3 regions of the Dysosmobacter welbionis genome follow, and region 2 is predicted to be linked to each of the others. Evidence: a T-box and tRNA genes for the amino acid it is inferred to sense, from the RefSeq annotation. Region 2 holds a T-box; the other regions hold tRNA genes.
What was found. A T-box is a leader RNA that pairs with one kind of tRNA and senses whether it is charged. The one in region 2 lies ahead of EIO64_RS00090 (valine--tRNA ligase), so its partner is inferred to be a tRNA-Val.
Positions count from the first base shown of each region.

Region 1 (3,264 bases), 1.4 Mb from region 2:
CGCTCCGACATCAACGAGGGCTTCGCCCTGAACGGTCTCCAGAACGGCCAGACCTCCATCCGGGATGCCGTGAGCAACGGCTTCCATGGCGTGGATACCGCTGTGTGCAACCTGGGCTATCAGACGCAGGCGGGCTTTAACGCCCTCGGCGCCCAGCTGGCGCAGTGCTGCTGCGATACTCAGCGGAGCATTGACGGTGTCCGCTATGACATGGCTACCCAGGCTTGCGATACCCGCAACACCATCCAGTCCAGCACCCGCGACATCATCGACAACGCCAATGCCAACAGCCGCGCGATCCTGGACTTCCTGACCCAGGACAAGATCGCTACTCTGACGGCTGAAAACCAGAGCCTGAAGTTCCAGGCTTCTCAGGCGGCGCAGAATGCTTTTATTACCGCTAACCAGGAAGCGCAGACTGCCGAGCTGATCCGCCGCATCAATCCCATGCCTGTCCCGGCCTATCAGGTGCCCAATCCTTATGCCGGATGCGGCTGCAATCCCTGTGGCTGCGGCTGCTAAAACCCAATACATCAACTTGTAAGAAAGGCTTACATGTTCGGCCCCGTGCCGATTTTGAACCATGCGGCGGGGCAACAGCCTCGCCGCTATCTTTTTGAAAGGAATGAAGTTTATGGCTGAATACAGCAACAGCGCAATCGTAACCGTTGCCGCTGGTCAGAACGTGCCTTTTACTGAGGAGGCCAACACGGGCAAGCCCTGCATTGTGCATCGGGAAGGCGCTGGGCTGGTGACTCTTCGCGGGCTTACGAACCAGTGCCGCGCGAAATTCAAAGTCTCCTTTGGAGCGAATATTGCTATCCCTACTGGTGGGACCGTGGAGGCCATCACGGCAGCGATCTCCATCAATGGTGAGGCGCTGAACGCTTCCACCGCTACCATCACCCCGGCTGCCGCAGAGGATTTCTTCAATATTTATGTTTCCGCTGTGGTAGATGTCCCTCGCGGCTGCTGCGTCACTGTCGCCGCAAAGAACACCAGCACACAGCCCATCCTCGTTGCCAACAGTAATTTTATTGTTGAGCGCATCGCGTGAAAGGAGAACCGATATGGAATATCTGTATGACCTGAAAGAAAAGCTCTGCAAGGAGCTGGAGGAATATGCCCAGAAAAGCAACATGAACGCCGGGGACCTGGAGATGGTCCACAAGCTGACGGATACCATCAAGAACGTGGACAAGATCATGATGCTAGAGGAGGGCGGTTACAGTCAGGCAGCCGACATGGACTCTCCTTCCAGCTATGCCAGAGGCTCCAGCTATGCCAACCGTGGCAAGCACTATGTCCGGGGCCACTACAGCCGGGACGGCGGCTACTCCCGTGACGGGCGCGGCGGATACAGCCGCCACGACTCCAAAGAGGCTATGATGGAGCAGGCTCAGGAGATGATGGATAACGCTACTACTGAGAGGGAGCGCGACGCCATTCGCCGCTTTATGTCCGAACTGGGTCGGGATTGATAGGGGGTGCCCCCTATGCTAGACCCCAAAGAGATCGACATTGAGATTGCACGTCTCGAATATGGAGAAAGCAGCTATCCCGCATACGCTAAATTGGCAACCTTGTACACCATCAAGAACCAGATGCAGAAGCAAGAACCGGAAATGCAAAATCGCACCTATGAGCAAGCCTATTCTGCGGCTCCGGCTGAAATACCTGTAGAGGTCGGGAGATACGGAGACAGCGAATTTCTCCGCGAGGTTGAAGGGAGAAACGAGGAGCAGGTATGGGGCATTATGGATGACTTGATGGACACGCTACAAGTTGCTAACCCCCGTGTGTATAACGGGGTAATGCGGAAGATTAGAGGATTGTAATGTTACTTACACGTTACTAACAAACATAAAATCTTTTGAATAAAGAGAAACCCTAGAACCTTTGCGGCTCTAGGGTTTTCTTTGGTGGAGACTACTGGACTCGAACCAGTGACCTCCTGCGTGTGAAGCAGGCGCTCTAACCAGCTGAGCTAAGCCTCCATACGGATATGTAATTTTTTTCTGCCCATAAGACGCCGTGCACAACGGCGTCCTATGGGATGGTGACCCGTACGGGATTCGAACCCATGTTACAGCCGTGAAAGGGCCGTGTCTTAACCACTTGACCAACGGGCCATTTGGAAGTCCATGAAGCGCCGGGGCGCTTCATGGATCTGGTAGCGGCACCTGGATTTGAACCGGGGACACTGCGGGTATGAACCGCATGCTCTAGCCAACTGAGCTATGCCGCCAAATGTCTAACCCGAACGGGCATCAATTACTATACCAGAAGGCGGCGGCGTTTGTCAAGTGTTTCTTCGAAAAAAATGAAAAATTTCAAAAAACCGGAAGCAGAGGAGAGACTCGCTGCCGCTGGCAGGGTGCCCCGAGGCCGGCAGCCCGGATACGGTGGGAATGAGGCCGGGCGGCTCCTACCGCCCGGCACCGTCTTTTCAAAAATCCACTCATGTCATCGGGCGGACCGGAACGCATTGTAGAGCCGGAAGAGATCCTCCAGGGCGGCGCACAGATCTGCCCGGGCGGACTGGCGGGCTACCTCCCAGGGCACGGCGCGACGGTTGGTGGACACGATAGCGGTGACGCCCTCTTGATAGGCGTCCTCCGCGCCGGGGGCCACGTCGCCCACTACGGCCACCACCGGGATCCGTGTCTGCCGGGCCCGGTGGGCGATGCCGATGACCACCTTGCCCCGAAGGCTCTGACAGTCGATACGGCCCTCGCCGGTCAGGACCGCGGTGGCACCAGGCAGCAGGGCATCGAAGCCCACGGTGTCCAGGACTGTCTCGATCCCCATCTGCAGGCGACTGCCCAGGAAAGCCATCACACCGGCTCCCATGCCGCCGGCGGCGCCAGCACCGGGAAGGTCTGCGATCTCCCGGCCCAGGTCCTGGCGGATCACCTCCGACAGGTGGCGCAGATTCCGGTCCAGACGGGTCACCATATCAGGGTCGGCCCCCTTCTGGGGGCCGAAGACGGCGCTGGCGCCATTGGGACCGCAGAGGGGGTTGTCCACATCGCACATGGTCACGATCTCCACACCGTTCAGCAGGGGGAAGCGATGGGACATGTCGATCCGGCACAACCGGTCCAGCGTGCCGCCTACAGGGACGTACTCCGCCCCGGTGCCGTCCAGAAAGCGGACGCCCAGAGCGGCGGCACAGCCGCAGCCGCCGTCGTTGGTGGCACTGCCGCCCAGGCCCAGAATGATGCGCCTGGCGCCGTCCCGGATCGCCGCCAGAATCAGCTC
Region 1 is NZ_CP034413.3:1,432,649-1,435,912, reverse strand. Features, by position in the region: gene EIO64_RS07615 (hypothetical protein) at 1-522, shown strand, start outside; gene EIO64_RS07610 (hypothetical protein) at 584-1,057, shown strand; gene EIO64_RS07605 (hypothetical protein) at 1,071-1,481, shown strand; gene EIO64_RS07600 (hypothetical protein) at 1,497-1,838, shown strand; tRNA gene EIO64_RS07595 (tRNA-Val) at 1,921-1,997, opposite strand; tRNA gene EIO64_RS07590 (tRNA-Glu) at 2,058-2,132, opposite strand; tRNA gene EIO64_RS07585 (tRNA-Met) at 2,172-2,248, opposite strand; gene EIO64_RS07580 (glycerate kinase family protein) at 2,467-3,264, opposite strand, start outside.
Region 1: it encodes a tRNA-Val, which carries the amino acid that the T-box ahead of EIO64_RS00090 (valine--tRNA ligase) is inferred to sense. The anticodon was not compared.

Region 2 (3,264 bases):
TCCAGCGGATCGATGCCGTTGCCCAGGGACTTGGACATCTTGCGGCCCTTGTCGTCCCGCACCAGACCGTGGATCAGCACGGTGTGGAAGGGGATCTGGTGCATCTGCTCACAGCCGGAGAAGATCATCCGGGCCACCCAGAAGAAGATGATGTCATAGCCGGTGACCATGACGCTGGTGGGATAGTAGAAGTCCAGATCAGCGGTCTTTTCCGGCCAGCCCAGGGTGGAGAAGGGCCACAGGGCGCTGGAGAACCAGGTGTCCAGCACGTCCGGGTCCCGGGTCAGATGGGTGGAGCCGCACTTTTCGCACTTGGTGGGGTCCTCCCGGGAGACGTTGATGTGGCCGCAGTCGTCGCAGGTCCAGGCGGGGATCTGGTGGCCCCACCACAGCTGGCGGGAGATGCACCAGTCATGGACGTTCTCCATCCAGTTGGTGTAGGTCTTGGCGAACCGCTCGGGCACGAACTTCACCTCGCCCTCCCGGACCACCCGCAGGGCCTCCTTGGCCAGGGGCTCCATCTTCACGAACCACTGGGCGGAGATCAGGGGCTCCACGTCATTGTGACAGCGGTAGCAGGTGCCCACATTGTGGTTGTAGGGCTCGGTCTTGACGAGATAGCCCTGCTCCTCCAGGTCCTTGACGATCTGCTTGCGGCACTCGTACCGGTCCATCCCATTGTAGGGGCCGCCGTTCTCGTTGATCCTGCCGTCGTCGCCGATGCAGCGGATGACCTCCAGGTTATGGCGCAGGCCCACCTCGAAGTCGTTGGGGTCATGGGCGGGAGTCATCTTCACGGCGCCGGTGCCGAAGCCCAGCTCCACGTAGTCGTCCGCCACAATGGGGATCTCCCGGTTCATGATGGGCAGGATGCAGGTCTTGCCCACCAGATCACGGAACCGCTCGTCCTCCGGATTCACAGCCACGCCGGTGTCGCCCATCATGGTCTCGGGACGGGTGGTGGCCACCACCAGATCGCCGCTGCCGTCGGCCAGGGGATAGCGGATATACCACAGGTGGCCGGGCTTGTCCACATACTCCACCTCGGCGTCGGACAGGGCGGTGATGCAGTGGGGGCACCAGTTGATGATGCGGCTTCCCTTGTAGATCAGGCCCTTGTCATACAGCTCGCAGAAGGTCTCCCGCACAGCCTTGGAGCAGCCCTCATCCATGGTGAAGCGGGAGCGGCTCCAGTCGCAGGAGACGCCCATCTTCTTCTGCTGCTCCACGATGCGGTTGCCATACTCCTCCTTCCACTTCCACACCCGCTGGAGGAACTTCTCCCGGCCCAGATCATAGCGGGTCAGGCCCTCCTTGACGCGCAGTTCCTCCTCCACCTTGATCTGAGTGGCGATGCCGGCATGGTCGGTGCCGGGGACCCACAGCGTGGAGTAGCCCTGCATCCGCTTGAAGCGGGTCAGGATGTCCTGCAATGTGCAGTCCAGGGCGTGGCCCATGTGGAGCTGGCCCGTGACGTTGGGTGGCGGCATGACGATGGAGAAGGGCTTCTTCTTGGGATCCGGATCCCCGTTAAAGCAGTCGTTGTCCTCCCACATCTGGTAGATACGGGACTCCACCTGTTGGGGTTCATACACCTTGGGCAGTTCTTTCATCATACGTTCGATCTCTCCTATTCTCTGAACTTTCGTCCTTTTTGTCATGACTGGGGCGCCGGTCCGCACCGCCCTGCCGTTCACCAGATCGCAGCTCAGCTCCAGCGGAATGCTTTATGCGCGCTTACACAGCAAAAACGCCCTGGGCCTTTCGGCTCAGGGCGAACAAATGTCCGTGGTACCACCTGGATTCGGGAAAACCCGCACTCTGCGGCGCATTTGCGCCTGCCCTGTCAACGGTGGGCCTCCGCCGGGGCTTACTGATGCTTCGGCTCCGGTGCTCCGGGACGACTTCTCCGGCGGCTTTGGGAGAACTCACACCAACCGTTCTCTCTCTTGGCCGCTGCCCACCGGATACTGCTTCCCTTCCTCGCAGTTTGCCATATTTTATTTTAGTATAGTATACCCCGGTTCGATTGTCAAGCGTCAGCTCAGCCGCAGGATCTCCTTCTTCAGCCGGGAGATGATGCGCTTTTCCAGCCGGGAGATGTAGCTCTGCGAGATGCCCAGCTGGTCCGCCACCTCTTTCTGGGTCTGCTCTTTTCCGCCCCCCAGGCCGAACCGCAGCGTGATGATCTGCTTTTCCCGGGGCGAGAGAACGTTGATGGCCGCCGCCAGCAGGTCCCGCTCCACATCCTCTTCGATGGGGCGCATCACCACGTCCGCCTCAGTCCCCAGCACGTCGGAGAGCAGCAGCTCATTGCCGTCCCAGTCGGTGTTCAGCGGCTCGTCGAAGGACACCTCCCCCTTCCGCCCGGCATTTTTGCGCAGGTACATCAAAATCTCGTTCTCGATGCACCGGGAGGCATAGGTGGCCAGCTTGATGTTCTTGTCCGTCCGGTAGGTGCCCACCGCCTTGATGAGCCCGATGGTGCCGATGGAAATCAGGTCCTCGATCCCCACTCCCGTGTTCTCGAACCGCCGGGCAATGTACACCACCAGCCGCAGATTATGTTCGATCAGCTCCTTGCGGGCGTCCTCCTCCCCGATGCGCTCCAGCAGCTCCGCCTCCCGCTCCCGGCTCAGGGGCGGTGGCAGGGTGTCGCTGCCCCCGATGTAGTGCAGCTCCGCCGGCGGCAGCAGCCCCACCCGCACCAGCAGCCGCCGCCATTGTTTCATCCAGTCCTTCATGGTTTCTTCTCCTTCCAGCCGTGCCGCCCCACAGGGCGCTGTATCCCGTCCCCAGCTCTGTGGGGGAAAAGGCAACCGGCAGTCCGGCATACCGCTCCCCGCCACCTCCGTCCAGTCGCTGCGCACCGCCAGCAGCAGTCCGCCCGCCACTCCCACCGCGTGGTAGGGGATCAGACGGAACCGCAGCTCCGGCGCCGCCCGCATCATGGGCTCCAGCAGCTCTGCGGGACGCTCCAGCGCTCCGCGGTCCAGCAGAGAGCGGACCTCTCTTGGAAGCGCACCGTCCAGCCGCCCCGGAGACACCACCAGCACCGGCGCTCCGGAGACCGGATCCCGCAGGGCGTTTCCCGTGTCGCAGAAAGCGGTAAACGCCGTGGTCCGCCCGGCCAGACACACCTGTGCCCGCACCAGCTCGCCCCGGACGCCCTTTCCCGCCGCCGCACGAAACACCACTGTCAGAACCAGATAGGCCGCGGCCGCAGCGGTCAGCAGCACCTTTGCATCCACGTCCGTGTAGAAC
Region 2 is NZ_CP034413.3:16,505-19,768, forward strand. Features, by position in the region: gene EIO64_RS00090 (valine--tRNA ligase) at 1-1,616, opposite strand, end outside; T-box leader at 1,768-1,993, opposite strand; gene sigE (RNA polymerase sporulation sigma factor SigE) at 2,040-2,732, opposite strand; partial or broken gene EIO64_RS00100 (sigma-E processing peptidase SpoIIGA) at 2,910-3,264, opposite strand, start outside.

Region 3 (3,264 bases), 1.1 Mb from region 2:
GCCTGCACCTGGGCATGGAGGTGGATGCGGCGATCTCCACCCTGGACGCGCTGAACTACCTCACCCGGACGGCAGACCTGCGGGAGACGCTGCGGCGGGTATACCGCTGGCTGCGGCCCGGCGGACTGTTCCTATTCGATGTGAACACCCCCTACAAGCTCCGGCGGATGGACGGGCAGGTCTATCTGGACGAGACAGAGGACAGCTACTGCGTCTGGCGGACCTTCTACGCCCCCGGCCGGAAGATCTGCACCTATCAGGTGGACCTGTTCCGGCTGAACGCCAACGGGAGCTGGGACCGGGCCTTTGAGGAGCACCGGGAGCGGGCCTGGGGGCGGGAGGAGCTGGAGACGTATCTGACGGAGGCGGGCTTCGGCGCTGTCACCGTCACCGGCGACCTCACCAGCCGTCCACCGGCGGCGGAGGAGGACCGCTGGATTTTCCGGTGTCAAAAGCCGGTCAGACCAAGATAAAACAGGAGTTTGTACAATGAGCGATCAGTTGATCCGGGCCATCTCCAAGGATGGCCATATCAAGGCCACGGCAGTTTCCACCCGGGCGCTCACAGAGCGCGCCCGTCAGATCCACAAGGCTCTGCCTGTGGCCACGGCGGCGCTGGGCCGGACGCTGGCTGCGGTCTCCATGATGGGCAACGCCCTGAAGGAGGACGGGGCCAGCGTGACGCTGCAGATCAAGGGCGGAGGCCCGCTGGGAACGCTGCTGGCGGTGTCCGATAACCAGGGCAACGTCCGGGGAACGGTGGACAATCCTGTCGTGGACCTGCCTCTGCGGCCCGACGGCAAGCTGGATGTGGGGGCCGCTGTGGGCCATGAGGGTACGTTGACGGTGATCCGGGACCTGAACATGAAGGAGCCCTATGTGGGCAGCGTGAGCCTGTTGGGCGGCGAAATCGCAGAGGACCTGGCGGCCTATTTCGTGGAGTCCGAACAGATCCCCACGGCTTGCGGCCTGGGGGTGCTGGTAGACCGGGACCAGAGCGTGCTGGCCGCCGGCGGGTATCTGATCCAGCTGCTGCCCGGCGCCGGCGAGGATGTCATCGCCAAGGTGGAGGGCAGCCTGATGGCCGCAGGGCCGGTGACGGGACTTTTGCGGAATGATCCGGACCCGGAGGCTATGCTGCGGCACGCTCTGTCGGATTTCGACCTGGAGATCCTGGAGAGGAGCCCCATCGAGTACCGCTGCTACTGCAGCCGGGACAGGATGGAGCGGGCCCTCATCAGCCTGGGGCCGGAGGAACTTCAGGCCATGATCGACGAGCAGGGCAGCGCGGACCTCACCTGCCGCTTCTGTGACAATGTGCAGCACTTCTCCAGAGCAGATCTGGAGGCCATGGTCCGGGGGCTCCAGAAAAAAATGTAAAAAAATTAAATTTCCAGTTGACAGACCGGGCGTCTTTGAGTATAATAACTTTTGCCGTCTGAAATGAGCGGCAATCGGGGAGCATAGCTCAGCTGGTTAGAGCACCTGCCTTACAAGCAGGGGGTCACTGGTTCGAGTCCAGTTGTTCCCACCAAAGTTATACATGGCCCGGTAGTTCAGTTGGTTAGAACGCTAGCCTGTCACGCTAGAGGTCGACGGTTCGAGCCCGTTCCGGGTCGCCATCTCCCACGAGATGGAGTTCCATCTCGTGGGTCCCCTTGGGGTTGCAATTCCCCTCCCGCGCCGTGCGGCGCGGAAAAGATTTGCCCAGATAGCTCAGTTGGTAGAGCAGGGGACTGAAAATCCCCGTGTCGCTGGTTCGATTCCGGCTCTGGGCACCACTTGCGGGCATAGCTCATCTGGTAGAGCGCCACCTTGCCAAGGTGGAGGTAGCGAGTTCGAGCCTCGTTGCCCGCTCCACTGAGAATGCCCACACAAGATCGTGTGGGCATTCTCAGTGGAAAAGAAAATTTAAAAAAGCAGTGGACATTTCGGTTCAAACTGCATATAATAAAATAGAAGCAACGGTGACATAGCCAAGTGGTAAGGCAAGGGTCTGCAAAACCCTGATTCCCCGGTTCAAATCCGGGTGTCACCTCCAGAAAAACAACCACATCGAAAAGATGTGGTTGTTTTTTTGTCTAAATGCATTCATGGGCGCAGGGGATTGGATTCCGCCTGTGCCCGCTTTTCTTTTTCAGCGGAACCATCCGCACGGCGGAAAGGCTCTGCCCCGCAATCGGACCGCAAAGAATACGGCTCCGCTCGCCTATGCGATTCGATTGCGGGGACGTGTGCCTGCGGATGCTGCTTTGACGAAAATGGATGGGAAGATGGCGGACTTTTTTGGGGAAAAAGATAGCTAAAACGGCGAATTCTTTACGAAAAATATACAAGAGCCTGTGAGAAAAACGTGCTATAATGAGTTCGAATAAACAGAGATGTGGGAGACCAGCCCCCGATCCGCCGGCGCGCCCTCCAGGCTGCCGTACGGGTCTGGGGCGTTTTCCCTAGAAGGAGTGTATATGGCACATATCAATTCGGATATTCTGCGCCTCGGCGTGGATGTGGGGTCCACCACCGTCAAAGCAGTGGCCCTGGACCCGGCTGACAACAGCGTACTGTTCACCCGCTATCAGCGGCATAACGCCCATCAGGCGGATACCGTCCGGCAGCTGCTGGAGGAGGCGGCCGGTCACTTTCCCGGCATGCGGTTCCGTATCGGCGTGTGCGGGTCCGGCGGACGGCCCATTGCCGCCGCCCTGGGGGCCTGCTATGTCCAGGAGGTGGTGGCCAACGCGGCGGCAGTCCGGGCCTTGTATCCGGAGGTCCGCACCGCGGTGGAACTGGGCGGACAGGATGCCAAGGTGATCTTCTTCCGCTATGACGAGGCCAGCGGAAAGCTCCAGACCTCCGACATGCGGATGAACGGCAGCTGCGCCGGAGGCACCGGCGCGTTTATCGATGAGATCGCCGCGCTGCTGAACGTGCCGGCGGACGAGTTCGAGCAACTGGCTGCCCGCGGGAAGACCGTTTACAGCATCTCCGGCCGCTGCGGCGTGTTTGCCAAGACAGACATCCAGCCCTTGCTGATCCAGGGGGCGGAGCGGGCGGATATCGCGCTTTCCACCTTCCACGCCATCGCCAAGCAGACCATCGGCGGCCTGTCCCAGGGACTGGAGCTGACGGCCCCCATCATCTTTGAGGGCGGCCCGCTGACCTTCAACCCCACGCTGGTGCGGGTGTTTGCGGAGCGGCTGAATCTGGAGGAAAGGGATATCGTTCGACCGGACCACCCGGAGACCATCGTGGCCCGGGGCACCG
Region 3 is NZ_CP034413.3:2,525,159-2,528,422, forward strand. Features, by position in the region: gene EIO64_RS13275 (class I SAM-dependent DNA methyltransferase) at 1-473, shown strand, start outside; gene hslO (Hsp33 family molecular chaperone HslO) at 490-1,380, shown strand; tRNA gene EIO64_RS13285 (tRNA-Val) at 1,458-1,534, shown strand; tRNA gene EIO64_RS13290 (tRNA-Asp) at 1,546-1,622, shown strand; tRNA gene EIO64_RS13295 (tRNA-Phe) at 1,706-1,781, shown strand; tRNA gene EIO64_RS13300 (tRNA-Gly) at 1,785-1,860, shown strand; tRNA gene EIO64_RS13305 (tRNA-Cys) at 1,967-2,041, shown strand; gene EIO64_RS13310 (acyl-CoA dehydratase activase) at 2,466-3,264, shown strand, end outside.
Region 3: it encodes a tRNA-Val, which carries the amino acid that the T-box ahead of EIO64_RS00090 (valine--tRNA ligase) is inferred to sense. The anticodon was not compared.